DNA from 3 places in the Rhizobium sp. LARHSG275 genome. Region 2 is predicted to be linked to each of the others. Evidence: riboswitches for the same ligand, from Rfam matches in the RefSeq annotation. Region 2 holds a riboswitch; each other region holds the start of a gene.
The links. A riboswitch is a leader RNA that binds a small molecule or an ion and turns the genes downstream of it on or off. The one in region 2 is predicted to bind cobalamin.
Positions count from the first base shown of each region.

Region 1: linked by a shared signal. The riboswitch ahead of nrdH (glutaredoxin-like protein NrdH) and the one ahead of bluB (5,6-dimethylbenzimidazole synthase) in region 2 are both predicted to bind cobalamin.
Region 3: linked by a shared signal. The riboswitch ahead of fdhA (formaldehyde dehydrogenase, glutathione-independent) and the one ahead of bluB (5,6-dimethylbenzimidazole synthase) in region 2 are both predicted to bind cobalamin.

Region 1 is NZ_JBIXJN010000039.1:6,185-16,746, reverse strand. It holds gene adh (aldehyde dehydrogenase) at 1-838, opposite strand, end outside; gene ACIPSK_RS31965 (helix-turn-helix domain-containing protein) at 1,006-1,965, opposite strand; gene msrB (peptide-methionine (R)-S-oxide reductase MsrB) at 2,174-2,659, shown strand; gene ACIPSK_RS31955 (TIGR03862 family flavoprotein) at 2,754-3,968, opposite strand; gene ACIPSK_RS31950 (MerR family transcriptional regulator) at 4,038-4,460, opposite strand; gene ACIPSK_RS31945 (heavy metal translocating P-type ATPase) at 4,532-6,784, shown strand; cobalamin riboswitch at 7,025-7,250, shown strand; gene nrdH (glutaredoxin-like protein NrdH) at 7,528-7,749, shown strand; gene nrdI (class Ib ribonucleoside-diphosphate reductase assembly flavoprotein NrdI) at 7,762-8,166, shown strand; gene nrdE (class 1b ribonucleoside-diphosphate reductase subunit alpha) at 8,145-10,349, shown strand; gene nrdF (class 1b ribonucleoside-diphosphate reductase subunit beta) at 10,521-10,562, shown strand, end outside.
Region 2 is NZ_JBIXJN010000007.1:7,022-17,583, reverse strand. It holds gene ACIPSK_RS10500 (NAD+ synthase) at 1-41, shown strand, start outside; gene ACIPSK_RS10495 (TolB family protein) at 138-968, shown strand; gene ACIPSK_RS10490 (hypothetical protein) at 1,029-1,313, opposite strand; gene ACIPSK_RS10485 (hypothetical protein) at 1,824-2,387, shown strand; gene ACIPSK_RS10480 (hypothetical protein) at 2,396-2,812, opposite strand; gene ACIPSK_RS10475 (3-deoxy-7-phosphoheptulonate synthase) at 2,979-4,046, opposite strand; gene ACIPSK_RS10470 (hypothetical protein) at 4,448-5,029, opposite strand; gene ACIPSK_RS10465 (methyl-accepting chemotaxis protein) at 5,090-6,964, opposite strand; cobalamin riboswitch at 7,363-7,549, shown strand; gene bluB (5,6-dimethylbenzimidazole synthase) at 7,592-8,281, shown strand; gene ACIPSK_RS10455 (DUF2865 domain-containing protein) at 8,355-9,449, opposite strand; gene ACIPSK_RS10450 (ribonuclease H family protein) at 9,701-10,234, shown strand; gene ACIPSK_RS10445 (NADP-dependent malic enzyme) at 10,369-10,562, opposite strand, start outside.
Region 3 is NZ_JBIXJN010000006.1:217,616-228,177, forward strand. It holds gene ACIPSK_RS09840 (EAL domain-containing protein) at 1-1,233, opposite strand, end outside; gene ACIPSK_RS09845 (transporter substrate-binding domain-containing protein) at 1,339-2,142, shown strand; gene fdhA (formaldehyde dehydrogenase, glutathione-independent) at 2,231-3,421, opposite strand; cobalamin riboswitch at 3,641-3,841, opposite strand; gene ACIPSK_RS09855 (EamA family transporter) at 3,996-4,910, opposite strand; gene ACIPSK_RS09860 (LysR substrate-binding domain-containing protein) at 5,023-5,886, shown strand; gene ACIPSK_RS09865 (GlxA family transcriptional regulator) at 5,873-6,931, opposite strand; gene ACIPSK_RS09870 (3-keto-5-aminohexanoate cleavage protein) at 6,972-7,874, shown strand; gene ACIPSK_RS09875 (carnitine 3-dehydrogenase) at 7,882-9,372, shown strand; gene ACIPSK_RS09880 (acyl-CoA dehydrogenase family protein) at 9,383-10,543, shown strand; gene ACIPSK_RS09885 (acetate--CoA ligase family protein) at 10,548-10,562, shown strand, end outside.

The DNA.
Region 1 (10,562 bases), on a different contig from region 2:
CGAGGAAGTCGTCGTCTTCGGCCATCACATCGGCGAAGAAGATGTTCGGCGATTTGCCGCCGAGTTCCAGCGTCACCGGAATGAGGTTCTGGCTGGCATATTGCATGATCAACCGGCCTGTCGTCGTCTCGCCGGTGAAGGCGATCTTGGCGACGCGCTGGCTGGTCGCCAGCGGCTTGCCGGCTTCGAGGCCGAAACCGTTAACGATGTTGAGCACGCCGGGCGGCAGGAGATCGCCGACGAGTTCGGCCCAGAGCAGAATCGAGGCCGGTGTCTGTTCGGCGGGCTTCAGCACGACGCAGTTGCCGGCGGCAAGCGCAGGCGCCAGCTTCCAGGTGGCCATCAGGATCGGGAAGTTCCACGGAATAATCTGGCCGACGACGCCGAGCGGCTCATGGAAGTGATAGGCCACGGTATCGTGGTCGATCTCGCCGATCGAACCTTCCTGGGCACGAATACAGGAGGCGAAGTAGCGGAAGTGGTCGATCGCCAGCGGAATGTCGGCCGCCATGGTTTCGCGGATCGGCTTGCCGTTGTCCCAGGTCTCGGCCTGGGCGAGCAATTCCAGCTTGTCTTCCATGCGCTGTGCGATCTTCATGAGGATATTGGAGCGCTCGGCAGCGGAGGTGCGGCCCCATTTTTCCTTAGCTGCATGGGCGGCGTCGAGCGCGAGATTGATGTCCTTTTCATTGGAGCGGGGAATGTCGCAGAGCTTGCCGCCGGTGACGGGCGTGAGGTTTTCGAAGTATTTCCCCTCGACCGGCTCGCGCCATTCGCTGCCGATATAGTTGCCGTATTTCAGCTTGAACGGCGACTCGACGATTTTCTGATGAAGCATGTCATCCTCCCTTGATGATCCAGGTTCCCAAGCGAACCAGTGGGAGGAAAATGTGCATATTTTGGCGGAGGGAATAGGGCGGGTCTTTCATACCGCAGCGCACAGTGTCGCAGAGCTGCGACAGCATCGCGTCACGATTGCCCCAGGAGCGGAAACCTTTACCCTGATCAGTGGAGATCGAGCTTCTTCATCTTCCTGTGCAGCGTTGCGCGGCTGATGCCAAGCGCGATCGCCGCCTGCGAGACATTGCCGCTGGCGCGCGACAGTGCCCGCAGCAGTGCCGCCTTTTCCGCCTCGACGATCTCGTCCTGCTGGCAGACTCCAGCCTCGTGCAGGGCATCAGCGGCAGGAATGCCGGCGGCGATGCGCTTGTCGTCCAGCTGCAGCGCGATGCGGGCGGCGCGCGTCGCGCCGAGCACCAGATCATGCCTGTCGACGGCAAGCAGGGCCGCGGCGGAATTGGCGCCGGCCGGGACCATCAGGAAACGTGCGCCGGCAAAGGCCGAGCGGAAAAGGTTGAGCTCGATGCGCGTCGCCGCATCGCGCACGGTCTGCGTCAGGATTGCCAGCGTCATCTCGTTGACGTCGTCGCGGCATGTGGAGATGTCGAGGGCTGCTGCCACTCGGCCACGATGATCGCGGATTGGTGCCGTCGTGCAGCTGAGGCTGGTATTCGAGCAGAAAAAATGCTGATCGCGGAAGATGGCGACGGCACGCTCGTCGGCAAGTGCGGTGCCGATGCCGTTGGTGCCGATGCTGGCCTCGGTCCAGACCGAGCCGGTCCAAAGGCCGAGTTCGCGGAATTCCTTGTCGTCGCCGGCAGCGCCCCGGCGCTCCAGCGCGATGCCGTTCTTGTCGGTCAGAAGCAGGCAGCAGCCCGCCCTGCCAACGGTGGTAAAGAGACGATCGAGCTCTTCCGTCGCGCTGGCGATCAGCTGTTCGGACTGCTCGCGCGCACGGCGGAATTCCTGGTCGGTGAGGCGCAGTGGAGCCCGCTGGTCCTCGGGAGCGAGCTGATGCATGGTCATGCACCGCCGCCATGAGGCGACAACGGGAGAACTGGCCGCCGCAGAATCGCGCTGGGCAGACGTGTAGACGTGCTCGGCGTGCGCAGAGTGTTCGTGCATCGGCTCCTCCCACCGAAGTTCAGCACATTCTGATGGAAAAGCGGCTGGTTTGCAATCGGCCGGTACTGGCGGTCGTCGGCATGCGGCTCTTCCTGACGAAAGTGGCGGAAATCACATTTCGGTGTTTGGGAGGCCATGGCGTAACAAATGACCCCTCTCTCTCGTAGTTCTGTACGGTAGAAGGTTTGCCAGATGAGGAGATCCGACCATGCTGAATAGACGATTGTTGCTGATGGGCGCGGCTTTTGGGGCGTTTGCGGTTCACCTGGGCCTGGCCGGCAAGGCGATCGCCGCCGAGACGTTTGCGGTGACGCACACCGACGAGGAATGGCGCAAGCTGCTGACGCCGGATCAATATGTCATCCTGCGCCGGGCGGGGACGGAGCAGCCCTTCACCAGTGCCTTGCTGCATGAGGAGCGAAAGGGCAATTTCGCCTGCGCCGGCTGCGACCAGGACCTCTTTTCCTCGACCACCAAATTCGACAGCGGCACCGGCTGGCCGAGCTTCTGGGCGCCGCTCGAAAAAGCCGTCGGCACCACGAGCGACACGACTTTCGGCATGGTGCGCAACGCCGTGCACTGCAGTCGCTGCGGTGGGCATCTCGGCCATGTCTTCGATGACGGCCCGAAGCCAACCGGGCTTCGCTACTGCATGAATGGGCTTGCCATGACATTCCGTCCGGCCTCGGCCTGATCCAGGGATGACGTTACTCGATGCTGATGACTGCCTGTTCTAAATTAAGAGTTGGAGCATGGTGTCGTCCGAAGACCGATCACACTTTTCGGCATCATGCTCTGCGCTGCAACCAGGCTTCGATGCCGCGCGCTGCCGCCCGGCCGGTCGCCAGGCAGGCGGTGAGGAGATAGCCGCCGGTCGGGGCTTCCCAGTCTAGCATCTCACCGGCAACGAAGGTGCCCGGCAGCGCGTTCAACATGTAGCTGTCGCCGATGCTGCTCCAGCGGATGCCGCCGGCCGAGGAGATCGCTTCGGCGATCGGGCGGGTTTCGATCACCGGCACCGATAGGGCCTTGATCATACCGGCGAGACGCTCGGGATCGGTCCGATCGCGCTCGGGGGCGAGTTCGCGCAGCAGCGCCGCCTTGACGCCGTCGAGGCCGGCACCCTTGCGCAGGCGGTTTGAAAAGCTCGATTTGGCGTCCTGCCGGGCAAGGTCGCGGCTCAGCCTCTCGATGGTGCGGCCGGGTGCGAGGTCGAGCGTCAGGGCAGCGCCGCCGTGGTTCAGCAGCCGGTCGCGGAGGCTGGCGGTGTGGGCATAGACCAGGCTGCCCTCGATGCCGCTCCCGGTGATGACGAATTCGCCGGGAAACGTGCCGGCCTCGGATGTTGCGGTGACCGACTTTACCGGCTCGCCGGCGAAACGTTCGCTGAAGCTTCCGCTCCAGCCGACGGCGAAGCCGCAATTGGCGGGCTTGAAGGGTTCGATCTCGACGCCTCTCTCCGATAGCCGAGCCAGCCAGCTTGCATCGGAGCCGAGGCGCGGCCAGCTTGCGCCGCCGAGCGCCAGCAGGGCTGCGTCGCAATGGACGATGCTGCGCCCTTCGGGCGTTTCGAAAGCATAGCCATCTTCGGCAAACCCGCTCCAGCGGTGGCGGGTGCGCAGCGTGGCGCCCTGCGCCTCCAGTCGCCTGAGCCAGGCGCGCAGCAAAGGCGAGGCCTTCATCACCTTCGGGAACACCCGGCCGGACGAGCCGACGAAGGTCTCGGTCCCGAGCCCTGCTGCCCAATGCCTGATATCATCAGGGGTAAAGGCATCAAGAGCGGGGCGCAGACGGGCGGAGGCCGCGCCGAAGCGTGTGGTGAAACGGGCATAATCCTCGGAATGGGTGATGTTGAGACCCGACTTGCCGGCCAGCAGGAATTTGCGGGCGAAGGTCGGCATGGCGTCGTAGACCGTCACCGCATGACCGGAACGGGACAGCAGTTCGGCAGCCGCGAGACCCGCCGGGCCGCCGCCGATGATCGCAATCCGTTTCTGGTTCATGGATGTCTTCGCCCGATTCTGTCTGCATTCAGTTTTGGCGCGGGCGCGGACCGCCTGCAAGGGCAGCGGTCAGTGGTGCGGATGTGTGCACTGGCCGTGGTCGGCGAGCACCTCGATGACTCGGCATTGGTCGACGCGGCCGTGGCCGCAGCCTTCCACCATGGTTTCCAGCTCGGCCTTCAGCGCCGTCAAGCTGCGGATGCGCTGCTCGACTTCGACGAGACGCGCCTTGGCGATGGCGTCGGCCGAGGCACAGGACTGGTACGGATCATCCTGCAGGGTGAGCAGCGTGCGGATCGCCTCGATCTCGAAGCCGAGTTCGCGGGCGTGGCGGATGAAGGCGAGGCGGCTGATATCGGCGGGCTCGAAGGAGCGCTGGTTGCCCTCGCTGCGGCTCGGCGCCGCGAGCAGGCCGATGCTCTCATAATAACGGACCGTCGGCACCTTGACGCCGCTTTGGCGAGCAGCTTCACCAATGGTGATCTTTTTCATGATTTTCCTCTTGCACCTCTAGTCGCTAGAGGATGTAGGAGGGATGCTTCTGTTTGACAAGGAAGCGGATGATGGCTGAGAGCGAGACACGATACCGGGTTGGCGGCATGGATTGCGCCGGCTGCGCAACCAAGATCGATACGGCGGTCAGACGCGTGGCGGGTGTCGCCGATGTTTCCGTCTCGGTGATGGCGGGCACGATGACCGTCCGCCACGATGGCAGCAGCGATCTCAAGGTGATCGAGAAGAAGGTGACCGGGCTCGGCTATTCCGTCGCGCCGCTTGCCGGAAGCGCTGCGCCGGCGCACACCCAGGGCTCGCAGCATCGTCACGACCATGGACATGACTGCGGCGATCACGCGGGCCATAGCCGTGACCATGCAAGTCATGACCACGACCATCCTCACGATCACGGCGAGAAGGAAATCGAGGGGCTGCACGGGCACGACCACGCGCCGATGGCGGGTCTCTGGTGGCAGAGCCGGAAGGGCCGGCTGACCATCCTTTCGGGTGCCGCACTCGTTGCCGCCTACGCCGTCGGCCATCTCGTGCCGGCGATTGCGTCCTATGCCTTCATCGTCGCCATGGTGGTCGGGCTGGTGCCGATCGCGCGGCGCGCTATCATGGCCGCCCTGTCAGGTATACCGTTTTCGATCGAGATGCTGATGACGATTGCCGCCGTCGGCGCCGTCATCATCAATGCCGGCGAAGAGGCGGCAACCGTCGTATTCCTGTTCCTCGTCGGCGAGATGCTGGAAGGGGTGGCGGCCGGCAAGGCGCGCGAAAGCATCCAGTCGTTGGCGGGTCTGGTGCCGAAGAATGCGCTGCTCGAAGACAATGGGCAGACGCGGGAAGTGCCGGCAGAAAGCCTTGCCGTTGGCGCGACTATCATGGTTCGCCCTGGCGACCGTATCTCTGCGGACGGCATCATCATCTCAGGCGAGAGTGCAATCGACGAGGCGCCGGTGACGGGCGAGAGCACGCCGGTGCGCAAGGGGGTCGATGCCGTCGTTTTTGCCGGCACGGTCAATGGCGATGCGGTGCTGAGGGTTCGCGTCACGGCGGCGGCCGCCGACAACACCATCGCCCGTGTCGTCAAGCTGGTGGAGGAAGCGCAGGAATCGAAGGCGCCGACCGAACGCTTCATCGATCGGTTTTCGCGCTATTACACGCCCGGCGTGGTCGTGGTTGCAGCACTGGTCGCGGTCGTTCCGCCGCTGCTGTTTGCCGGCCCGTGGGGCGAATGGGTCTATAAGGGCCTTGCGATCCTCTTGATCGGCTGCCCCTGCGCACTCGTCATTTCGACGCCGGCGGCAATTGCCGCCTCGCTTTCATCAGGTGCGCGGCGCGGGCTGTTGATGAAGGGCGGCGCGGTGCTGGAAACGCTCGGCAAGGTGACGATGGTCGCCTTCGATAAGACAGGCACGCTGACGGATGGCAGGCCTCAGGTCACCGATATCATCTCCTTCGGATTGAGCGAGGCGCAGGTGCTGTCGCGCGCGGCGGTGCTGGAGCAGGGTTCCAGCCATCCGCTGGCGCTGGCGATTCTCAACCGCGCCAAGTCAGACGGCGTTCCCGTGCCGCCGGCCTTCGAGCTGGAAGCGCTGCCGGGCAAGGGCGTCAGCGGCAAAGTCGGCGGCGAGACGCTGGACCTGCTGTCGCCGCCCGCCGCCTGTGAGCGCGGGGCGCTCAGTGCTGAACAGGATGCACGCATCGCGGCGCTGAACGACGAGGGCAAGAGCGTGTCGGTGCTGCTCGTCAACGGTGTTGCGGCGGGTTTGATCGCCATGCGCGACGAGCCGCGCGAGGATGCCGAGGCCGGGCTCGCTGCCCTCAAATCAGCAGGCGTCAAGGCGATGATGTTGACGGGCGACAACAAACGGACCGCGGCAGCCGTTGCCGGCATGCTCGGCATCGACTGGCGCGGCGAGATGATGCCTGAGGACAAGCAGCGGGTCGTCGGCGAATTGAAGCACCAGGGCTTCATCGTCGCCAAGGTCGGCGACGGCATCAACGATGCTCCGGCGCTGGCTGCTGCCGATATCGGCATTGCTATGGGCGGCGGCACCGATGTGGCGCTCGAGACGGCGGATGCCGCCGTGCTGCACGGACGCGTCGGCGACGTGGCGCGGATGATCGAACTTTCCAAACGCACGATGCGCAACATCCTGCAGAATATCACCATCGCACTCGCGCTGAAGGCGGTGTTCCTGGTGACGACGATCGCCGGTATCACCGGGCTCTGGCCGGCGATCCTCGCCGATACCGGCGCCACCGTGCTGGTGACGATCAACGCGCTGCGGCTGCTTCGGATAAAAATATAACATTCCTGACTTCCTCCTCCGGCGCTCGTCACCGGCGGGATGTCCCATCGACGATTCGAGCCAGGTCTCGAATCGAAAATCGCGGGACCGGCCATAGGTCGGCTCTCATCGTGAGGGCTTTCTCCACAGCTTGCTTTCTTTAAGCTTTCGTTATCCATCTTCTTCACAGGAACGTAGCGATTTCAAACCTGTCGTAACGCAATGCACAAACCATCCGTTGACGCGAATTTGGATTGGCGTACTATATCTAGTGTTCGAGGTTCCATCGATTCGTGAGGATCGGCGGCTAAGACGGGAATACGGTGCGCCTCGCCATCATGGCGCGGCAATGCCGGAGCTGCCCCCGCAACTGTAAGCGGCGAGCAACTGTCCGATTTCAGGTCACTGGAGCATGATGCTCCGGGAAGGCTGGGGCAGGGTGCTTTGACCCGTGAGCCAGGAGACCTGCCTCGAACGAAACGTCCACGGGCGGGGTGTCCGGAAGGTCGCGTTACATGGCTGCGGGGAATCTCCGCATCACGTTTCGCAGGCCTGAGCCTCCGCCCCCGAAACCTTCGCATTGAGCCACTTCGGGGTGAAGTCATGTCAGTATCTCAGTTCAGGCCGCCACCCGCTCGAGGTAGAGGGCGGAGCACGCCCAGCGGCTAAACGGCCGCATAGCTCAAATCACCAGAGATTTTTCGACGGATATCGGCAGATTTCCGATCGATGTCCTGCGTCCCAATCGCGTCACGAGGAATATCATGACCATTACCGTCTACAGCAAGCCTGCCTGCGTCCAGTGCACCGCCACCTACCGTGCCCTCGACCGCCTGGGTGTCGATTATGACATCGTCGATATCTCTGAGGATGCCGAAGCGCTCGATCGCGTCCGCAGCCTCGGCTACATGCAGGCGCCTGTCGTCATCGCCGGCGAGCAGCATTGGGCGGGCTTCCGCCCCGACATGATCAGCGCACTCTCCTGATCGAGAAAAGCGATGGGGCTGATCGTCTATTATTCCAGCCGATCCGAGAACACCCATCGGTTCGTCGCCAAGCTCGGACTGCGCGCAACGCGCATTCCGGCAGGCGCAGCTGACGCGTTCCATATCCGCGAACCCTTCGTGCTTGTTGTGCCGACCTATAGCGGCGACGGCGGCAAGGGTGCCGTTCCCAAGCAGGTGATCCGTTTCCTCAACGATGCGGAAAACCGAGGACACATCCGCGGCGTGATTGCCGCGGGCAACAGCAATTTCGGCGAGACATACGGGCTCGCCGGCGACGTGGTCTCGCAGAAATGCCAGGTGCCTTACCTCTACAGGTTCGAGCTGCTGGGCACGGAAGCGGATGTCGCCAACGTCAAACACGGAATGGAACGGTTTTGGACACGGGAACAACTCTGACGCGGGATGCGGGCGCAAAACCGCATAACACTTTTGCTCATCCCGCCGGCGAACGCCCTTTGAAAGCGGCGGAAACGCTCGACTATCACGCGCTGAACGCGATGCTGAACCTCTATGACGATGAGGGACGGATCCAGCTCGACAAGGATCGTTTGGCTGCCAAGCAGTATTTCCTGCAGCATGTGAACCAGAACACGGTGTTCTTTCACAACCTCCGGGAAAAGCTCGATTACCTCGTCACCGAGGGTTATTACGAGCAGGAGGTTCTCGACCAGTATTCCTTCAATTTCGTGCGCGATCTGTTCGACCAGGCCTATGCCAAGAAGTTCCGTTTCCCGACCTTCCTCGGCGCCTTCAAATACTACACCAGCTATACGCTGAAGACCTTCGACGGAAAGCGTTATCTCGAGCGCTATGAAGACCGCATCTGCATGGTGGCGCTGGCGCTCGCGCGCGGCGACGAGGGGCTTGCCCGCGACATGGTCGAGGAGATCATTTCCGGCCGCTTCCAGCCGGCGACGCCGACCTTCCTCAATGCCGGCAAGAAGCAGCGCGGCGAACTGGTTTCCTGCTTCCTGCTGCGCGTCGAGGACAATATGGAATCGATCGGCCGGTCGATCAATTCGGCGCTGCAATTGTCGAAGCGTGGCGGCGGCGTGGCGCTGTCATTGACGAACATCCGCGAGGCCGGCGCGCCGATCAAACATATCGAGAACCAGTCGTCGGGCATCATCCCGGTGATGAAGCTGCTCGAAGACAGTTTCTCCTATGCCAACCAGCTCGGCGCGCGGCAGGGGGCGGGGGCCGTCTATCTGAACGCCCACCACCCCGATATCATGCGCTTCCTCGATACCAAGCGCGAAAATGCCGACGAGAAGATCCGCATCAAGACGCTGTCGCTCGGCGTCGTCGTGCCCGACATCACCTTCGAACTGGCGAGGAACAACGAAGACATGTACCTGTTCTCGCCGTATGACGTGGAGCGCGTCTATGGCGTGCCGTTCACCGAGATTTCGGTGACGGAAAAGTACCGCGAGATGGCGGACGACGCCCGCATCTCCAAGAAGAAGATCAAGGCGCGCGAATTCTTCCAGGTGCTTGCCGAAATTCAGTTCGAGAGCGGCTATCCCTACATCATGTTCGAGGACACAGTGAACCGGACGAACCCGATCGCCGGGCGCATCTCTATGAGCAATCTCTGCTCGGAGATCCTGCAGGTGAGCGAGGCTAGCGAATATCATGACGACCTCTCCTACAAACATCTCGGCAAGGATATTTCCTGCAATCTCGGCTCGCTGAATATTGCCGCGGCAATGGATTCCGCCGATTTCGGCAAGACGATCGAAACCTCGATCCGGGCGCTGACGGCCGTTTCCGACATGAGCCACATCTCTTCGGTTCCTTCGATCGAGAAGGGCAATGACGAGAGCCATGCGATCGGCCTCGGTCAGATGAACCTGCACGGTTACCTCGCTCGCGAACGCATCTTCTACGGCTCCGACGAAGGCATCGATTTCACCAATATCTATTTCTATACGGTGACCTACCACGCAGTCCGCGCCTCGAACCTTTTGGCGGTCGAACGCGGCACGAGCTTCAAGGGCTTCGAAAACTCGAAATATGCCTCCGGCGAATATTTCGACAAATATACCGACCGGCTCTGGGAGCCGGCGACGGAGACGGTGAGGGCGCTGTTCGAGACCTCAGGCATTCACATTCCAACGCAGGAAGACTGGGCCGCATTGAAGACGGCGGTGATGGCCTCCGGCCTCTATAACCAGAACCTGCAGGCGGTGCCGCCGACGGGCTCGATCTCCTATATCAACCACTCGACCTCCTCGATCCATCCGATCGTCTCGAAGATCGAGATCCGCAAGGAGGGCAAGATCGGCCGCGTCTACTATCCGGCGCCGTTCATGACCAACGACAATCTCGACTATTATCAGGACGCCTATGAGATCGGGCCGGAGAAGATCATCGACACCTATGCGGCGGCGACCCAGCATGTCGACCAAGGCCTGTCGCTGACCTTGTTCTTCCGCGATACGGCAACGACGCGCGACATCAACAAGGCGCAGATCCACGCCTGGAAGAAGGGCATCAAGACGATCTACTACATCCGCCTTCGCCAGATGGCGCTCTCCGGCACCGAGGTGCAGGGCTGCGTGTCTTGTACGCTGTAAGTTGATTTCGGCCGCGAGCCAGAAGCCCCCTCACCCTAACCCTCTCCCCGCTGGGGAGAGGGGACTTGGTTGGGGATGACGCTGCCACAAGTCTCTTCTCCCCAGCGGGGAGAAGGTGCCGGCAGGCGGATGAGGGGGCGCCCAGACATATTCCTCAAGAGGGACGACCTAATGAACATGCAAATCAAACCCGCCTCCCGCGTGCGCGCCATC
Region 2 (10,562 bases):
ACCGGCGTTATCCGATCACCAACCGTTTCCGGGATCGCTAGCGCAATCGAGATCGCTGACGGCGGCAATTCAAAGTGTTCCAGCGTCCTTTACGCGTCTGAACGACGCGCGGCGCTGTAGGATTTTCGGGAGGAAACATGCGCAGCTCGGTTGAGATCTACAATGTCAGGACGGGCAGGGCCCGCGAGGTCTGGCAGACGGACAGGCTGGTCGAGGCGCCGAACTTCTCGCCGGATGGTTCCTACCTGCTCATGAACGGCGACGGGCTGCTCTTCCGGCTGCCGCTCGATGGCGGCGACGTGGTCAAGGTCGATACCGGCTTTGCTGTCAACTGCAACAACGACCACGGCATTTCGCCCGATGGGACTGAGATTGTCATCTCCGACAAGACCGAATTCGGCAAGTCGGCGATCTATATCCTGCCGATCGAAGGCGGCACGCCGCGGCTCATCACGCAGAACCTGCCATCCTACTGGCATGGCTGGTCGCCGGACGGGCGCCAGCTTGCCTATTGCGGCATCCGCGACGACCTCTTCGATATCTACACCATTTCCGTCGATGGCGGCGCCGAAACGCGGCTGACGCATGGCGAGGGACGCAATGACGGGCCGGACTGGTCGGTTGACGGCCAATGGATCTACTTCAATTCCAGCCGCACCGGGCTGATGCAGATCTGGCGCATCCATCCCGATGGCACCGGGCTCGAGCAGGTGACATCGGACAATCAGGGCAATTGGTTCGCCCATCCATCGCCTGCCAATGACAAGGTGCTGATCCTGTCCTACGACCCTTCGGTGTTCGACCATCCGCGCGACCTCGATGTGCGGCTGCGGCTGATGGACATGGACGGCGGCAATCTGAAGACGCTGTTCGAACTCTTCGGGGGGCAGGGCACGATCAATGTGCCCTGTTGGTCTCCTGATGGCGAGGAATTCGCCTATGTCAGGTATTTTCCGGTGAGATCTTGAGACTGGCGCACCGCCATTTTATGATGGGGTGGTGGGTATCTGATGATATCGCGAGACCGCCTACTCGAACACTTTGCTTGGAATCGTTTCAGAAACGGGCTGTCTTTTAACGCCAGCGGCGGCCACCAGCCAGAACAGTCCACCAGCAGCAAAGCCGAATACAGCTGTCACTGCGAGCGATTTGACGGTCTCTAGCAATCCCCACCATGTCATCATGCCGTTTTGGTAAGTGATGTGGTCACCAGCATAGGCCTCGTCAGGGCCGAAAAATGCAACTCTAGGCACATCGCCTGAAGTAGAATAGCAATGGAATCCCCAACACAGCAGTTGGCGGATACGCACCAATGAGCGCGACGGCCTGAGTTGATCGGATAACGCGCTCGGTCATATCCGGCAGGCCCTGATACAGTGGGCTGTAAACAGCGTATGCGAAGGACGCGATTTAGGGAACTACGATCAACGCAATCGCTACTCTCCACCAAGGTGGAGATGGAAGAGTTTTTACAGGCATGCGTCCCCTATCGAAAAAGTTTATTCGGCAGGATTGCACGTCACAGTGTGAGTAACAACGTCGCGCCCGGCCTCATCTTCGAATTGCTGATGCGCACGCTTTTGAGGGGTGGGTGATTGGGGCTCCCAAGTTTGATTGCAGTAGCTACCTCTAGCTCCGTGTAACTTGCCGAAGCGGACGGGGTATTCTATTTCAAGATGAGCTGTGGCATTTATTCATCTTCCTATTGTGGGGGAAATATTGTGACCTGAATATCAGTGCTATTCTGGCTGGTAACGACGCCCACTGCTCCAACCCGCTCTTTTGGCATCCGCGAACATGAGGAAGAACCTGGGGGTATAGACTTGCTGGCTGTCTTGAGATGCGCGTGGACGCTGCGTGGTTTCACGGTCGCCGGCTCCTTGGTGGCAATGGGTTTCACGCTCGCAGGTTGTTCATATCTTTTTGTCCGTGGCGTCGAGGGAAGCTACCTCGCAACGGGTACTCCGGTGCTCGGAAAGGTGACTGCGGGGGACGAGAGTGAGGAGATGGGGGGGACGATTGAGATCGGCTCGGCCGAAAGGCAGCAATGCAAGGGTCGCTACAGCGTATCGCAGGTGAAGACGAATTTCTGGAAGCTTGAGACCGGCGAGCGAACCTACCGCGGGAAGATCTACTGTCTGGATGGTCGAGCAGGGGCGTTTGAACTCATATCGAAGGATAAGGGGAAAACCGGCTCGATTACCGGCGAAATCAATGGCGAGGCATTTCAACTCGATATGTTCGGATCGAAGAGCCGTGAGTGCATGACGGAAGAATGCAGATGGGGCTTGAAGTGGACTTACGAAAAAGAGCGCGACGACATGCGTACCTATTACAGGGTCGCGACTGAACACGAGCCCGATTCAATGCATCCATGGCTCTATTAAATCTACTCCTATTCCGCGTGCCGGTGATCCGGTCCCGAGCTCCGCCCATGATGGCGGGGCGGTGGGTTAGTAATCTCACGCTGCTTGGGGATCGGCGACTTCGCGGATGATTGGACGAGAAATCTGATGTCGGCCTTGGTTCCAACCAGCCCACCGGTACCAACAGCAGCGCCATAGTAATTGTTATAGCCGACCTCGCTGTTGGCAATTGCGGCGAACTTAGCGCCCATCGCGAGCGGCATTGCGGCCAGCGCCACGAATGCGACGACAGGCCCGAGCACCGGCGTAGTGGTGACGATCGATTGAGCACCGTTGATAGCCGTCTCCACAAGACGAAGGTATTTTCCGACCAAGCCGGCTCCGACGACAAATGACGTGCCCGCGAAATATGCGCCTGTGTCGGCCCATCTGGTTCGCTCCATCATCAGACGCCTGCATTTGGCGGCTGTGGCTCGTTGGGATGAATGGGCATGAACTGGCGGTCACAGCCAACGGCAGTGTCGCCATCGGCGTACCCGTGAGATAACCGGGTTGCCCCCACCGCCCTGTAATGGGCGGCGGGTTTCTGCCCGCTGCGTTTAATGCTGACTATCAGGCTGCGACGGCTGCCTTGCGCCGGGCGCGGGCGGATTTTGCCAAGTCCTCCAGCACCGCGACCGACATATCCCAGTCGATGCAGCCGTCGGTGATGGACTGGCCGTAAACCAGCGGCTTGCCGGGAACGAGGTCCTGGCGGCCGGCGACGAGGTTGCTTTCGATCATCATGCCCTTGATGTCGCCGTTTCCGGCGGCAATCTGGGCAGCAACGGATCTGACGACGAGCGGCTGGTTCATCGGGTCCTTGCCACTGTTGGCATGGCTGGCATCGATGAGGATGCGCGGGGCGACGCCGAGCTTGACGGCGTCGCTCGTGACGGCTTCGACATCGGCCGTCTCATAGTTCGGCCGCTTGCCGCCGCGCAGGATGATGTGGCAATCCTCATTGCCTGTCGTCGAGGCGATTGCCGCCTGTCCGTCCTTGGTCACCGCCGGGAAGTGATGCGGCTGCGAGGCGGCGAGGATGGCATCGAGCGCGACGCGCACGCCGCCGTCGGTGCCGTTCTTGAAGCCGATCGGGCAGGAGAGGCCGGAGGCGAGCTGGCGGTGGATCTGGCTTTCGGTCGTGCGTGCGCCGATCGCGCCCCAGCTGACGAGATCGGTGATGTATTGCGGCGTGATCGTGTCGAGGAATTCGCAGCCGGCCGGAAGGCCCATGGCATTGATGTCGAGCAGCAGGCGCCTGGCAATGCGCAGCCCTTCTTCGATACGGTAGCTGCCGTCGAGATGCGGGTCGTTCATCAGGCCCTTCCAGCCGACGGTCGTGCGGGGCTTTTCGAAGTAGACGCGCATGACGATCTCGAGATCGCTGGCGAAGAGGCGGTGCTGTTCCGCCAGCCGTTCGGCATATTCCCTGGCGGCAACGGGGTCATGGATGGAGCAGGGGCCGATAACGACGATCAGGCGATCATCTTCGCCGTGGAGGATCTTATGGATCGCAGCACGGTTGCTGGTCACGGTCTCGGTGACCTCGGCATTGCGGGGAATTTCCGCGATGATATCGGCTGGTTTGGTCAGCGGGGTGATCTCGACGATGCGCAGATCGTCAATGGTATCAGACACGGTATGGCTCCTGTTTGGTCATACCGGCGGAACAAAAAAAGCCGCCAGGTAGACTAGCGGCTGTTCGGGTTGTCGTCGCGTCGAATTCAGTTACGCATGGACCCGCATCCGCTGAGAGTAGCGGTACCAATAAAATCGCGAGGCGTAGATTGATGTGATCGACATGAGGCGTATGTAGTGTCACGGCCACGCGTTGTCACGCAGAATTTTCTGGCTGAAAATCCGGCGTTCCCCGAGATGGCAACGGCTTCTGCGGAAGGGGCACCCCCGGCGAGGCAAGAAGCGCGTCGCACTCGATCTCGTGCAGGCGACGCGCTCTAAGCTTTGTTTAAACCTGGCGCCCTAAAGATGCTTCCGGGCGACGGTCATTCGAACTGTTCCAGAAAACTGAGTTCCTGAGATCAGAGAGCGTCGACGTTCACGCCGACGGTGATGGCGCCGATCGGTGTTCCCTTGTCGTCTGATATCGTGACGCTTGCCTGCGACTGCAGTGTCTGGGTCGATTCATCCTTTTCGATCTCGTCGACGAAGACGGCGTCCTTGCCGGCTCCGAAGGACTTCTGGAACTTGGCCTCGTCGCCCTGCCAGTAATCCGATGTGGTGTCGCTTTGACCGACATTCAGGCCTTTTGTATCCATGACGAAGATTTCCGTGATCTTGCCGCCGGAAGCCTCCTTCTTCCCCTGAAGGAATTTCGACAGTGCGTTGTTGAGCACATCATCGATCATCGAGTGGTCTGAGCCATCGACCTCGGCACGCCACTTCTTGTCAAGGGCGTCGACATCAGCAGCGCTGAGATTGGCGTTGGCAGCGTTCTGCGCCTTGATAGCCTCGATGATGGCGGGGTCGTTAAGCCAGGGCTTTACATCGCTTGTCACGTAGTCGGAGATCGGGGCAAGCTTGGCATCCTGTGCCATGGATACGTCCACGGGCATGGCAAATGCGGTGCAGGCCAAAAGAAATGCGGGCACGATTTTCTTCATAGGCGTTTCCTTCCTGGTTATAGGTTGCTGAGATCTAAGGCTTATCGGATGCAGACGACGTCAGAACTCCTCCCAGGCACCGGGAGCAGCGGCAACGGCGGCATTGCCTGCATGACGCTGCGTGAAGGCTCTGGGCTCGGGACGAGCTTGGCGGGCGGCTTGAACGGGTTTGGGCTGGCTGGCGGTAGACCCACCGACCACGAACCTGCCGGCCGAGTCCTGCAGCAGGCGTCCTTGCGACAGCAGTTCGTGGCAAGCCGCGTTGGTTTCCTCGACCATTGCCGCGTTCTGCTGTGTCGTCTGATCCATCTGGTTGATTGCGCTGTTGATTTCCTGCAAGCCCGTCGCCTGTTCGCGATAGGATTGGACGATGGAAGCGATGCTATCGCTGATGCGGTTGATCTGCTCCTCGATCTTCAGCAGGGCGTCACCGGTTTCGTTCACCAGCCCGACGCCCGCGGCAACTTCCTGGCCGGATACGTTGATCAGGTTCTTGATTTCCTTTGCGGCATTTGCCGACCGCTGAGCGAGTTCACGCACTTCCTGCGCGACGACCGCAAAACCCTTGCCGGCCTCGCCGGCGCGCGCCGCCTCGACACCGGCGTTCAGCGCCAGCAGGTTCGTCTGGAAGGCGATTTCGTCGATGACGCCGATAATGCGGCCGATCTGGCTCGATGAGGTTTGAATCCGGTCCATCGCGCCGATTGCATCGCGCACCACCGTCGCCGAGACATGAGCGCTCCGCTTTGTCTCCTCGACCAACTGCCCGGCATTTTCAGCCCGTTGCGACGATGTTCTGACCGTGGTGGTCACCTCATCCAGTGCCGCAGCGGTCTGTTCCAATGCTGCTGCCTGTTGCTCGGTCCGCCTGGCGAGTTGATCCGCGGAGTTCGCCAGCTCGCTGGAGCCGGTTTCAACCGCCACGGAAGCGGTCTTGATCTCTGTCAGAGCGGCCGCGACCGCATCGACCATGTTGTTGAAATCCTGCCGCAATTTATCGAATTCTGGACCGACATCGGCCAGATGTATCGAGAAATCACCGGCGGCGAGCCCTTCCAATGCATTTGCGAGAGCGTTCATGACCAGCCGCTGGGTATTGCTGGCATCTTCCGTCAACAATGCGTTGCGCGCCCGTTCGGCGTCGAGCGAAGCGCTCTGCTCGGCCGCGGCCTGCTCTCTCTCGACCTTCGCAATCGCCTCGTGACGGAAAACTTCCAATGCGCGCGCCAGAAAGCCGATCTCGTCGCCATTTTCCCTGTAGGTGACGGGAGAGACCAGATCGCCTTTCTGCAACGCGCTGATTCGTTCGCTGATCACCCTGATGGGCCGACCGACGAGGCTGCGCATGGCGAGAAGGAAAGCAACGACGGCCATGGCGGTGATCGCGGACTGCGTAAGCAGCGAAATGAGAACTTTCTGCCTGACTTCGGAAGCGATTTTTTCGACGGACCAGTTCGTGACGACGTAACCGGTGGCCTTGCCCGACTTATCCAGCGGGAGCGGCGCGATGATCGTCACGACGCCGGCAGATATTCTACCGTCATCGATGGTCGTCTTTTCCGGTTTCGCGCTGAGGCTCTTTGCCAGATCGGCTGGTGCCGGCAAACCATCGACGCCATCGCGCGCCCAAGTATCGACGGCGGCAGGTTCGGCGTTGAATGCGGCAAACTGCACGAGATCGAGCGAGGGGTCGTCGCGATAGAGCGAATAAGCCTCTCGAACGGCGTTCGCCTTCCCCCATTTGACGCCGCCCGCCGCCAGAGATGCAAATTGCTCGGCATCCTTGGACCAGTTCGCCTTGGCGCCATCGATCAAGGCCCGGGTTTCGTACATCCAGGTATAGGTGGCGAAAGCGGAAATGCCGCAGAGGTTCACGGCAACGATAATCGCCGCCAGCTTGGCGGTCAGAGGCATCGTTTTCAAAAATTGGAACATTCCGCGGCGGCCTAGAATTGCGGCTCAGTCGGACATGTTCCCGACTGGCGTATCAATACGGGCATCGACGCCGACGGTCACATCACGAGCCCTCATGCCCATGTCCTGATAGCAACCCAAAACGCGCAAACGCAGTGTGTATTTGATGTGTGAATAAATCATAAAGTAGAATGGGGTGCTGGGTACATGCGGGTCGTTTCACCCTGGCGCCTGCCGGCGCCAAGCCCAGCCAACCGGCGGGTACTGCCGTATCGCGCTGGACGGTGGAGGAATGGAGATACGCTGGGCAACGGCATTGATCGCGGTTGCCTGGCTGCTGTCGGCGTCATCGACATCGCCGAAGGCCAATGCAGCGTGTCGGCGGCGTGCGGGCCGCCTTGCCGCCGCCGCGCTTTCCTGAAATAGATGCGCCGTCAGGTGCCCGCCGGTAAGGCGGGAGAATCGGGAATCCGGTGCAAAGCCGGAACGTGCCCAACGCTGTAAGGCCGACGTTTGCCGCTTATCACGCCACTGGCTTCTTGCCGGGAAGGCTGCGGCAGACGGATGACGCCCAGTCAGAAGACCGGCCTGGCTAGATAGACCGATCCGCGCGGACGGCGGGGCGGTTGCGTTGTTGGGGATTTGACGATGCGACCCTTTGATGAGGATGCCCTTTCGGCGGCGTCCGGTTTTTCCTTGGCCGAACGCGAGGCCGTCTATCATGCGATCATGACGCGGCGCGACGTTCGCAGCCAGTTCCTGCCCGATCCCTTGCCAGACGATGTCGTGGAGCGTCTGTTGACGGCCGCCCATCACGCGCCGTCGGTTGGTTTCATGCAGCCGTGGAATTTCATTCTGGTGAAAAGCCCGACTGTGCGGGCGCGCGTCCGGGATGCCTTTGCCAGCGCCAACGAGGAGGCGGCGCTGATGTTCGAAGGCGAACGGCGGCAGGCATATCGTTCGCTTAAGCTCGAAGGCATTACGGAGGCGCCGCTCGGGATCTGCGTGACCTGCGATCCCACCCGCGGCGGCAGCGTGGTGCTGGGGCGTACGCACAATCCGAGGATGGATAGCTATTCCACAGTCTGCGCCATCCAGAACCTCTGGCTTGCCGCGCGGGCGGAAGGGGTCGGCGTCGGCTGGGTCAGCATCTTTCATGAAGGCGACCTGAAGAGCATTCTCGGCATACCCGAGCATATCGAGGTGGTCGCCTGGCTCTGTGCCGGTTTCGTCGATCGGCTCTATGACGAGCCGGAACTCTCCGTCAAAGGCTGGCGGCAGCGGCTGCCGCTCGAGGAACTCGTCTTTCATGATGGATGGGGACGAAGCGAGCCCTAAATAAAGTGCGTCGCATCGAAGATGCATGTCGTAGTCCCAAAACCGCCGCGCGGTTTGGGTGGCTTGATTGATATCACTGCTGTTGTTGTGGTTGCGGGCCCGGCGTTGCCGGATTGGTGAGGTCGATCGAGCCCTGATCGCCGGCCAGAAACTGCGGGCCGACCTGACGGACGCGGTTCTGCGTCGGATCGTAGGGGCGCTCGGGAACGGATGATTGCGGCGCAGCTGCGGCATCCTTCGCCGGGGGATTGGTGCGGATGGTGGTGATGGAGCTCTGCTGCGGCGGTTCGCTCACCACCTGCTTGCCGCGCATCTCCTCATAATAGGCGGTGAGATTGCAGGCGCAGGAGGACTTTTCCCCGGGCGTGCGGTTCTTGTAGGCAAAGGCATTTTTCATGGCGCTGTAGGGCGTGCCCGTTGCGACCGAGATCATGTTCGAGGCTTCGGTGCTCGTCACGTCACGATAGAACAGTTCGGTCTCGATGCCCGGGCACATCTTGGCGCAGGTCTGGGCGTCGCGGCCGAAATCGACCGATGTGGCGTTCGAGCTGATCGGGAAGAAGCCGCCGTCGCAACTGCGCACGCACATGGTGCTGACCGGAGATAGCATCTCGGCCCGCGGCACGCCGTAACGCGGATCGACCTCGTCACCACCGCCGAGCGGAATGAAGGTATCGGTGCGCATCGCCTGTTCCTCGACGCTTGGAGCCGGTTCGTCGGCGCTGCGATCGCTCGGGGCATAGACGTTTTCGCTGTTGCAGCCATTGCGGTCGAGAGCGGCGGTCAGCTCGCGGCGCGCGTCGTCATTGCCGTCGGTCTGGTTGCGCAGCTCCTCACGGCGGTCCTGGAGATAGCGGATGTTGTCGATCATGCGGGCTTCGGACTGCGAGAGCTCGGCGCAATAATCGGCATTCTCGCCGCCGATGACGACCATGCTTCCCGAGGTGCAGCCGTTGCCGCGCAGCTCGTTGCGGACCTTGCGCAGCTCGAGGTTCTGCTCGGCCATGGCGCCGGCATATTGGCGCGCTTCCGAGCCGTTGTTATTGCCGATCGACCGCGGCAGGTCGGCGAGGCGGCCACGCAGATCCTCACAGATAGTAATGGTCTGCGCGGCAGCGGGCGCTGCGAAGACAAGGAAGACGGCAAGAGACAGGTTTCGGCGTTTCACGGCGTCGTCCCGGAATGAGCAAAGAATCGATCGGTCACTGTCGGCGTCCATCCGCCGCGCGTTGTCTCTTAGCTTGTTTCTCTTAATAAGCTTGGAGATATTCCTAGCGTATTTTCGGGATTTTATCCAGCGGACAGCCAAAGACCCAGTGTTCGATTATGAAGAAGCTGTCGATGGTAATCAACGAGGCCAAGTGCCCACTCCAATCTCCTGGGGCGCTTGAGATACGTACTCATATCCGGACGCTGAAAATGACAGGAATTGCCAATGAACTCAGCTCCCCCGCAACGATAGTCGGGCTGCCGGAAACCCAACACGGCTTCCACGTCTTCGTGGACGGCTGTTATGAACCCGGTTCTGGGCACGGAGGTTGGGCATTCGTCGTTTATTGCGATGCCGCGGAAATTGCGTCCGGCTTCGGTGGCGCGGAAGATTCCGCCAATAATTCGATGGAAGTGATGGCCGTCCTCAAGGCTGTGGTTTGGATCAACAGCGAGGCAAGCGGCGAGCCCGCGACCATCTGGTCGGATTCCATCTACGCCATCAAAGGCTGCAACAGCTGGCGACATATCTGGAAGAACAACGGCTGGAAGAAAAGCGGCCCGAATGGGAATGCGCGAAGGCGAACGATCGCCAATGCGGAACTCTGGAAGGCGGTCGATCTTGAACTTTGCCAGAATGGTCTGGTGACCATCGCCTGGTGCAAAGGCCATTCCGGCATTGCCGGCAACGAGCGCGCGGATGCGCTCGCAGATAAGGGGCGCCTGTCGATACGGAGTGCCTGAGACGGCATCAGGGCATGGATTTTATCCAGGGCCCCGGGCCTCATATCTGCTTGATATCAACCGGCTGCAGATGCTCGGGACAAGCCCGAACATGACGAAAAGGCTGGCCGACTTTGTCACAAGTCTGAGCCGGCTCAAGCCGGTTGCGATGCCTCGACGACGGCGAGTGCCGCCATGTTGACGACGCCGCGGGAGGTGACCGAGGGGGCGAGAATGTGGGCGGGCAGGGCGGTGCCGAGCAGGATCGGGCCGACATGCAGGCCGTCCGTCATCGACTTGACCACACCGAGGGTGATGTTGGCGGCGTCGAGGTTCGGGAAGACCAGGA
Region 3 (10,562 bases), on a different contig from region 2:
GTCCCCCGGACGAAGCACGGAGCGGATCCGCTCCGCAGCCATCCTGATGAGCTCATCGCCGGCGGCATGGCCGAACGTGTCGTTTACGGCTTTGAAGCGGTCGAGGTCGAGAAGTGCGACTGCCGAGCGCTCGGCCGAGTTCCGCGTCTCGGCCAGGCACTCGTCAAACCTGATCGCGAACAAAGCGCGGTTGGGAAGATTGGTGAGCACATCATGCAAGGCAAGCTGCCTTGCATGCAGTTCGCTTTTCTTCAACTCGCCGAGACTGCTTCGCAGGCGCACCAGCAAGACCGAGAACAGGATCGCGATCACCAAGGCGGCAATCGAAAGCGCCGGCATCAACCGGCCGATCACCCTCGAACCCGGAAGATCGGGCCGCCAGACGATGAAGCCGATCGGTTCGCCGTTTGCCGTGGCGTCGATTTGGAACGCAACCTCGTTTTCGTCTGCATCGGCTGTGCGCGCGAAGCGGGCGCCGTTAAGGCCTTGTTGCCGGCTCAGTTCGTCCAGCGCCGCACCATCGATAAAGCGCACGACAATCAGGAATTGCCGCGTCGGCTGGCTCTGCCTCTCATTGGTCTCGTTGATGGCGACGATGCCGACGATCGTCGGCCGACCTTCCAGCCGCATCAGATTGGCGAGCGCACGGTTGGAGCGGGCGGCACTCGCAAGGCGGCTTTCCATTGAAGACGGCGTTCGTTCGTTGGAAACCGTGCCTTGTCTTACCCCAAGCCGGGCATCCCGAAGGAGGGGCAAGAAGAGAGGCTTCATCCAGCGATAACGCTTTTCCGTTTGGGCGTCCGCCAGCATGAGCAGTTGCGCCTTCTCGTCGACGACGAAGGCCTGATCGTAGCCGAAGGCGGACATCGCGGTTTGGCTGATCGCACTTCCGGCCGCCGCCGTCAGAACCGCATCGAGGCTGGAGGAGCCTCCGGTCGACCGGGCGGCCGGATAAACGCGTGTGAGATAGCCGTTGCCGAACTGGCCGATAACATGCGCGACTTGATCGACCTGCTCCAGCAGGCGGGCATTTACAAGCTGGCGCTGTCGATCAAGAGCGGCAGCGTCGCTCTCGGTTCCCGCCCACAGTGCCGAAAGCACGACAAGACCGATAGCGCCAAGTCCGCTGACGGCAATCAGAAACAGAATTCTTCCCGAAGCGATCCAGGATTTCTGAAACGTGTTGGAGCTGGAAGGAAGAACGATGTGCAAGCCTGGACCCCTGTACACCACGACGCGGGCGTATTCGTCGACGCTAACAAAGAAGCGTTCACGTAGAATTAAAGGCTACGGCGCACTATAGGGCGAGATCGACTACGCCCCAAGGAGCTCCTGACGATGTTGCGCATATCCATACGGACTATATTGCGCGGAGCGCTGATGGCAGGCGGGATAGGTATCTTTTTGGCCGCCTCGCCGTTCGAGGTGGCTGCGCAAGATCGCATGCCGATGAGAATTGCCGTCGAAGGTGCGTTTCCGCCCTTCAACTATCTCGATGCAAATAACGAGCTTCAGGGCTTCGACATCGATATTGCCAATGCCCTGTGCGAGGTTGGCAAGTTCGAATGCCAATTCATCATCGAGAAGTGGGACGACATCATCCCCGATCTCGTTGCCGACAAATACGACGCGATCATCTCATCCATGTCGATGAGCCTTGAGCGGCGTCAAAAGGTTGCCTTCACTGAAAAATACTACAACAGCCCGTCGGTGTTCATCGCTCGGAAGGATTCGTCGATCAATGATGTCAGCCCCGCTGGCCTCAGCGGCAAGATCCTCGGGGTGACGTCGTCGACGGCGCAGGAATCCTACGCCAACCATCTCTATCCGGAGATGAAAAAGAAGGTCTTCCGGTCTTCGCCTGAATTGTACAAGGGGTTGTCGGACGGCAGCGTCGATATCATCCTGGAGGACAAACTCGCCATCTACGACTGGATCGCCAACACCAAGGCGGGAACCTGCTGCGAGTTCAAAGGACCGGATCTGGTCGACGTCACATACTTCGGCGAAGGTGCCGGCATCGCGCTGCGCCTGGACGACAAGGAGCGTCTGACGCGCCTGAACGAAGCCCTGAAGAGTATCAAGGCGGACGGGACATACGATATGATCAACGCAAAATATTTCCCGTTCAGCATCCAGTAATTCGTCAATCAAATTGTCATGTGGAAAATGCGGAATGGCCGGTTTACCGCCGACCATTCCTATTATGTAAAGCCCTCAGTCGTAACCGCTACGCGGCTTTCGCGACCTCACCGTGCGGATCGAGGACATATTTTGTCGCCGCTCCATGATCGAAGCTCTCATATCCGGCGGCGGCATCGTCGAGCGGGATGACCTTGGCGTTGACGATATCGGCAATGGGCAGTCGGTCGTGGAGGATCGCCTGCATGAGCTGACGATTGTATTTGATCACCGGTGTCTGGCCGGTGTGGAAGGACTGCGCCTTGGCCCATCCGAGGCCGAAGCGGAGCGAAAGATTGCCGTGTTTGGCGGCATTGTCGACGGCGCCCGGATCCTCGGTGACGTAGAGGCCGGGAATACCGATCGAACCCGCGGCGCGGGTAATCTCCATCATCTGATTGAGGACGATCGCAGGCTGTTCCCCGCCCGAGTGGCCGCGTGCCTCGAAGCCGACCGCATCGATGGCGCTGTCCACTTCGTTGGTGCCGACGACCTGTGCGATCATGTCGCCGAGACGGTCGCTCTTGGACAGGTCGATCGGTTCGAAGCCGACCTTCGCCGCATGCGCCAGACGATCTTTGTTGAAATCACCGATCATCACGACAGCCGCGCCGAGAATGCGAGCCGAGGCGGCAGCCGCAAGGCCGACCGGGCCGGCACCGGCGACGTAGACGGTCGAGCCGACTCCAACGCCTGCACGCACCGCGCCATGGAAGCCGGTGGGCAGAATGTCGGAGAGCATGGTGAGATCCCGGATCTTCGCCATTGCCTTGTCCCGATCGGGGATTTTCAGCAGGTTGAAATCTGCGTAGGGAATGGTGACGTAGCGCGCCTGTCCGCCGATCCAGCCGCCCATGTCGACATAACCGTAAGCACCCCCGGCGCGGGCGGGGTTTACCGTCAAGCAGACGCCGGTATCCTGGGACTTGCAGCAGCGGCAGCGGCCGCAGGCGACATTGAACGGCACCGAGACGATATCGCCGATGTCGAGCATCTCGACGTCGATGCCTTTCTCGATGATCTCGCCGGTGATTTCATGACCGAGGACCAGGCCCGGCATCGCCGTCGTGCGGCCGCGAACCATGTGCTGATCGGAGCCGCAGATATTGGTCGAGATCACCTTCAGGATGACGCCGTGTTCGATGCGGCGGCCGTCGGGCGCTTCCAGCTTCGGGTCGTCGATGTCGCGAACTTCCACCTTGCCTGGCCGGAGATAGACGACGCCTCTATTTTTGCTCATGGATTCCTCCCACTTGTTTGAATGCCTCGATCTGCAACCGATGCAGTCGATGGCAACTTCCCTCCGGCCTGCCTCCTCTGCAGCCCGGTGTCCAAAACACGCGGATACCGCCGCACCGGGCGATATTCGAATTTTCAAAACGGACAGATTGGATGCAGTAGAGGAGTGAACGCAACGGTTTTCGCCTGTCGTTCCGCTCGTGACCGTCTGCCGCAATCCGTCGATTTGCTGCGCAAGAGCTGGTTTCCGGCTCCAGAATCTCCTTCCGATCCATCTCGATATCTTTCCGGATGTCGATCCGGCGATTTCCTTGAGGATTTCAGTTCTTCTACCGCTGCGGGGCAGCGCCGGCATCGGGCCGGCTTGCCAATGGTCCATTTCGCCAGTTTGCGAGATAGCGCCTTGGACACCACAAACAAACCACGCCTGACGGAAAACAGCGATCAAGAAAACGACATGGGCGCAACTCAAAGACGACAGTCGGTAAAGTCGCAAAAGATCGCTGCGCAGGAGAAATAGTTGATCCCGCGAATACGGCGGTTTTCCGGTTCGTCCCGAAAGATTTAATCGTCTCCTAAAGACTTGAGGCGCGACGCGGTCGCCGGCTGCGGCTGACGTCGAGTGCCGTGTGCCAGAACACTGCGGCGAGGATGATCGCGCCGCCGAAAAAGGTGGCGACGGGCGGCTCTTCGGAAAATAGCAGCCAAACCCAGAAGGGCGTGAGCACGATTTCCATCGTGCCGATCAGCGCCGCCTCCGCCGGCGGCATCCGCTTCGCCCCGGCAAGGAAGAGCACCAGCGCGAGAGAGAAATTGGTCGCGCCGAAGGCGGCAAGAACGATCCAGTTGTGCAGGTCGAGCGAGCCGACCGAACCGAACGGAGCGAAGATGACGAGCGTCAAGAAGGCGCTGATCACGGTCGGCGGCAGGCTCGGCACGTCGGGACTGATGCGCGGGATGATGATGACCAGAGCGAAGGAAACGGTCATGCCGAGCGCCAGCAGGTCGCCGAGACCAGTCCCGCCGCCGATCGACGAGGCGACGATGACGGCGACGCCGAGGAAAGAGATGCCGCCAGCAATCAATGTCCGCCGGGCAACCCTCTCCTTGAGGATGACCCAGCCGAGCATGGCTGCGATAAACGGCGCGGTCGCATAGATCATCGTCACATTGGCGACGGTGGTCATGTAAAGCGCGCCGATGAAGCATCCCTGACTGAAGGTCTGGCATGCGATCATCGCAAGACTGGACGGATGGAAGACGGAACGCCATTGCTGCCGTGAAATACCCCCCTCGAGGAAAAGGCAGGGGATCAGCAGGAACAGGCCACCGAACAACGACCGCCAGGCGATCGCCGTCCATACGTCAGTGGTCAGGAGTCGCGAATAGACGCCGCTCGCGCTCCACGCAAATGTCGCGGCAATGATGAGAAGCACACCCTTCTCATGCTCGCTGCCTGCGAGGCGTCTGGCCGGATTTTCAATGGTCACGCAGATGTTCTCAAAGAAGGAAGTCGAACGCGGCTCTTTTGTGCGCTGAGAATTGACATCAGACAAACGAATAGTAGTGATAACTATCATCGATTTTTTCTATGGCTATTCCATGCATGAGCCGATTGAGAGCGACCTGCTGAGAACCTTCCTGGTCGTTGCTGAAACCTCCAATTTCTCCGCCGCTGCCCAGCGCATCGGGCGGACGCAGTCGGCCGTCAGCACCCAGATCAAGAGGCTTGAGCGGACGATCGGCGAAACGCTGTTCGAGCGTGGCGCCCGCGGTGTGCTGCTCACACGCCAGGGCATACAACTGGTGCCCTATGCCCGCAGGATCATCGATCTCCTGAACGAGGCCGCCGCGACGATCCGCAGCAAACCGCTGGACGGGCCGGTACGCATCGGAATTCCGGAGGAATACAGCCAGACGGTGCTGCCGGCGGCGCTCGCGGCTTTCGCCGTGCGTCACCCGGCCGTCGAGGTCACCGTGTCCTGCGACTACACCGTCCGCAACCTCGCCGCCCTCGAGCGCGATGAGCTCGATCTGGCCGTCGTTTTCGACTGGAGCGATGAGACCAAAGGCGAGGTCATCTGCATCGATCCCACGGTCTGGGTCACATCGATGGTGCACCGGCTGCACGACATCGATCCCCTGCCGATAGCGACCTATCGCAACTCCAGCTGGTCACGCGATTTTGCGCTCCGGTCGCTGGAGCAGATCGGCCGCAACTATCGGATCGCTTTCATCGCCGATACCGGTTCGGGGCTGAAGAATGCCGTGACCGCAGGCCTTGCCGTCACCACGCTTTCCCGCAGCAGCATTCCGCCCGGCTGCCGGGAACTCACCGCTGAAGACGGTTTCCCGCCGGTCGATTCTTCCAAGGTCGTGCTCCGCCGGAGCACCTACCGTTCCAGCGAGGCCGTCCGGGAACTTGCCGAAATGATACGGGACGCGTTCCAGCCTATGCCTGTATAGCCGATGACGTGACGCGGCGGCGCAAGCGGCGTCGGGTCTCGGACGGGCTCTCGGAAAAACTCGCCCTGTAGCTTCTCGCAAAGGCTGAGGCTGAGTTGAAGCCGGTCGCCGCCGCGATGTCGGCAAACGAGGCTGCCGTCTCGATCACCTTGCGGCGCGCCGCATTCAAGCGCAGCGCGAGATAATGCACATGCGGCGGCGCGCCGATGCTTTGCTGGAAGAGATCCTGCAGATGCCGAGCGCTGATGCCCACCCGGCGGGCGAGCCGCGTGAGGATCAGAGGCTGCTCGATATGCTCCTCCATCAGCCGTACTGCCTGCGTCACGCGGGGATCGTGCATGCGCAGTCCGGCCGAGGCTGCGGAAAGTGATTCATCGGCATGGAAGGACGGCTGCTCGTAACGGAACAGCCGGCTGACCTCGAGCGCCAGCGAATAGCCCTGCCGTTGCCGGATCACCTCCAGCATCAGGTCGACGGTCGGAAGCGAACCCGAGGTTGTCAGCCGCTTGCCGTCGATGACGAAACGATCCTTGACGGCCCGCACCTCGGGATAGGCGAGCGCAAAATCCTCGTAATCCTCCCAGTGAACGGTCGCCGGTAACCCGTCGAGCAGGCTGGCTTCAGCCAGCAGCCATGTGCCGGACTCGATGCCGGCAATCACCGTGCGATAGCGGGCGGCCTGGGAGAGCTGCATCTTGAGTGCCGGCGTAGCACTTCGGCGCCAGTTGTAACTGGCCAGCACGAACAGCGGCGTTTTCTCGGTGGTCGCTTTGAAAGCGCCTTGCGCGGGCACGGCGATATCGCTGGTGGTCAGCACCGGTGCTCCGTCCGGGGTCAGCAGCCGCCAGCGATAGAGCTCGCTGCCGGAAATGCGGTTGGCGCCGCGCAAAGGCTCGATGACCGAGGCGATCAGGATCAGGTTCGCGTCCGGCAGGACGAGAAGGTCGATATCGAGCCGTTCGGTCGATCGCTGTAGCAAGGCCACCTCCCTCGAGTTCCGATAGTGTATCGGTTGCTTCCGAAATTGCAACGCATTGCTATCCATCCTGTCGCGTAATGGGCACAAGACGAGGGAGAACAAAAACATGCCTCTTGCGATGAACCGCGATGTCTTCATAACCTGCGCCGTCACCGGCGCCGGCGATACGGTTTCCAGATCCAGCCATGTGCCGATCACTCCCAAGCAGATCGCCGATTCCGCCATCGACGCGGCAAAGGCTGGTGCTGCGGTCGTTCACTGCCATGTGCGCGACCCGGAAACAGGAGCTGCTAGCCGCCGCAACGACCTCTACAGGGAAGTTACCGACCGCATCCGCTCGGCCGATGTCGACGTCGTCCTCAATCTCACCGCCGGCATGGGCGGGGACCTGATCTTCGGAGATGTCGAAAGCCCCCTTCCCCTCAACCCGAAGGGCACGGATATGGCGGGCGCTACCGAGCGCGTCAGCCATGTGGCCGAATGCCTGCCTGAGATCTGCACGCTCGACTGCGGCACGATGAACTTCAACCTCGGCGACTATGTCATGACCAACACGCCGGCCATGCTGCGGGCGATGGCGAAGAAGATGACGGATCTCGGCGTGCGCCCCGAGATCGAGGCCTTCGACACCGGCCATCTCTGGTTTGCCAAGCAGCTTGCCGAGGAAGGCCTGATCGAAGACCCGGTGCTGATCCAGCTCTGCATGGGCATTCCATGGGGCGCGCCCGACGATCTCAACACGTTTATGGCGATGGTCAACAACGTGCCCGCGAGCTGGACCTTCTCGGCCTTTTCGATCGGCCGCAATGCCATGGCCTATCCGGCGGCGGCAGTTCTCGCCGGCGGCAACGTGCGCGTCGGCCTGGAGGACAACCTCTTTGTTGGCAAAGGCCAGCTCGCCACCAATGCTGAGCTCGTCGAAAAGGCCGTGCAGGTGGTCGAGGGCATGGGTGCGCGGATCATCGGTCCGGAAGACGTTCGCAAGAAACTCAAACTGACGAAGCGCTGAGGGCTGCATGACAGGGATCAACAAGGCGGCATGTATCGGCGGCGGCGTCATCGGCGGCGGATGGATCGCGCGTTTTCTGCTTGCCGGCATCGACGTCGATGTGTTCGACCCGCATCCGGAGGCGACCCGCATTGTCGGCGAAGTCATTGCCAATGCCGAAAAAGCCTATGCCATGCTGACCGGCGCACCCCTGCCGCCGCGCGGCAGGCTGACCTTCTGCACGACATTGGAGGAAGCCGTTGCCGACGCCGACTGGATTCAGGAAAGCGTGCCGGAAAGGCTCGATCTCAAACGCGGTGTCTTGACTGCGATCGATGCCGTGGCGCGGCCGGACGCCCTGATCGGCTCTTCCACCTCAGGCCTGTTGCCGACCGATCTGCAGCGCGACATGAAGCATCCCGAACGCCTCTTCGTCGCCCACCCCTATAATCCCGTCTATCTGCTGCCGCTCGTCGAAATCGTCGGCGGCGAAAAGACTTCGGCGGCGACCATCCAGGCGGCGATCGAAAGACTGCCGCCGCTCGGTATGAAGGGCGTCCACATCGCCAAGGAGATCGAGGCCTTCGTCGGCGACCGGCTGCTCGAAGCGCTCTGGCGCGAGGCCTTGTGGCTGATTCACGACGATATCTGCACCGTCGAGACGCTTGATGACGTCATCCGCTACTCCTTCGGCCTGCGCTGGGCACAGATGGGCCTGTTCCAGACCTATCGCATCGCCGGCGGCGAGGCCGGCATGCGCCACTTCCTCGCCCAGTTCGGCCCCTGCCTCGCCTGGCCCTGGACCAAGCTCACCGATGTCGTCGATCTCGACGATGCGCTGATCGAAAAGATCGGCCGGCAATCCGATGAACAGGCGGCTGGCCTATCGATCCGCGAGCTCGAACGCATCCGCGACGAAAATCTGGTCGGCATCCTGCAGGCACTCAAGGGCGGCGATGACGGCAAGGGCTGGGGCGCCGGCAAGCTGCTGAAGGACTTCGAGCAATCGCTGTGGGCACAAGGCGGCGGGACGACGACGTCTTTCGATCCGTCGAAGCCGCTGAGGCTCGTCGAGACGAAAGTCAGCCCTGCCTGGGTCGACTATAACGGCCATATGACCGAACACCGCTACCTGCAGGTTTTCGGTGATACATCGGACGCGCTGCTGCGCCTCGTCGGCGTTGACGTCGCCTATGTCGAGGCGGGACACAGCTACTACACGGTGGAAACCCACATCCGCCATCTCGGCGAGGCGAAGCTCGGGCAGGCGATTCATTCGACCTGCCGGATCCTTGATGTCGACGACAAGCGGCTGCACGTCTTCCACACGCTTCACGATACGGCGACGGGCGAGGCCATTGCCACCGCCGAGCACATGTTGCTGCATGTCGACAGCAAGGCTGGCAAGGCCACGCCCGCGCCGGCCGGCATCATCGACAAGGTCAGGGCGATCGCTGAAGCCCATGCGAATTTGATCACGCCTGAAGGCGTCGGCCGTCACGTCGGCCAGAAACGGTAGGAGGATCGGCATGAATTTCGGACTGAGCGAAGAACAGGAAATGATCGTCGAGACGGTCCGCGCCTTCGTCGAATCCGAAATCTATCCGCACGAAAACGAGGTCGAGCGCAGCGGCATCGTCCCGCCGGAGCTCGGAGACGAGATCCGTCGCAAATGCATCGATCTTGGCTTTTACGCTTGTAATTTCCCGGAAGAGGTTGGCGGCGCCGGCCTCGACCATGTCACCTACACCTTGGTCGAGCGAGAGCTCGGGCGCGGCTCCCTGGGGCTGACGGTTTTCTTCGGCCGACCCTCCGGCATCCTGATGGCCTGCGAGGGCGAGCAGCGCGAGCGCTACCTTCTGCCTGCCGTGCGCGGCGAGAAGATCGACGCGCTTGCAATCACCGAGCCGGACGCCGGATCTGATATGCGCGGCATGAAATGCGCCGCCCGCCGCGACGGTGGCGATTTCGTCCTCAACGGCACGAAACATTTCATCTCCCATGCCGATGTCGCCGATTTCGTCATCGTCTTTGCAGCAACGGGTGAGGAGGAAACGCCGAAAGGTATCAAGAAGAAGATCACCGCCTTCCTGGTGGATCGCGGCACGCCGGGCTTCGAGATCCTCAAGGGCTATGATTCCGTTTCGCATCGCGGCTATCACAACAGCACCCTCAGCTTCGCCGATTGCCGCATTCCCGAAGCCCAAGTGCTGGGCGAGGTGCATCGCGGCTTCGATATCGCCAATCAATGGCTCTACGGCACGCGGTTGACGGTGGCCGCTACCTGCGTCGGCCGGGCGCGGCGCGTCTTCGATCTGGCTTTGCCCTACGCCGCCGAGCGCAAACAGTTCGGCAGGCCGATCGGCGCCAATCAGGGCGTGTCGTTCAAGCTCGCCGATATGATTACCGAGATCGACGCGGCCGACTGGCTGACCCTTGCCGCCGCCTGGCAGGTCGATGCCGGCCGCCCCGCAGACCGGCAGATCGCCTCGGCCAAACTCTACTCCTCCGAAATGCTGGCTCGCGTCACCGATGAGGCGATCCAGATCTTCGGCGGCATGGGATTGATGGACGACCTGCCGCTCGCCCGCTTCTGGCGTGATGCGCGCGTCGAACGCATCTGGGACGGCACTTCCGAAATCCAGCGGCATATCATCAGCCGCGACCTGCTTCGACCTTTGGGAGCGTGAGCCGATGATGCCCCGCCCG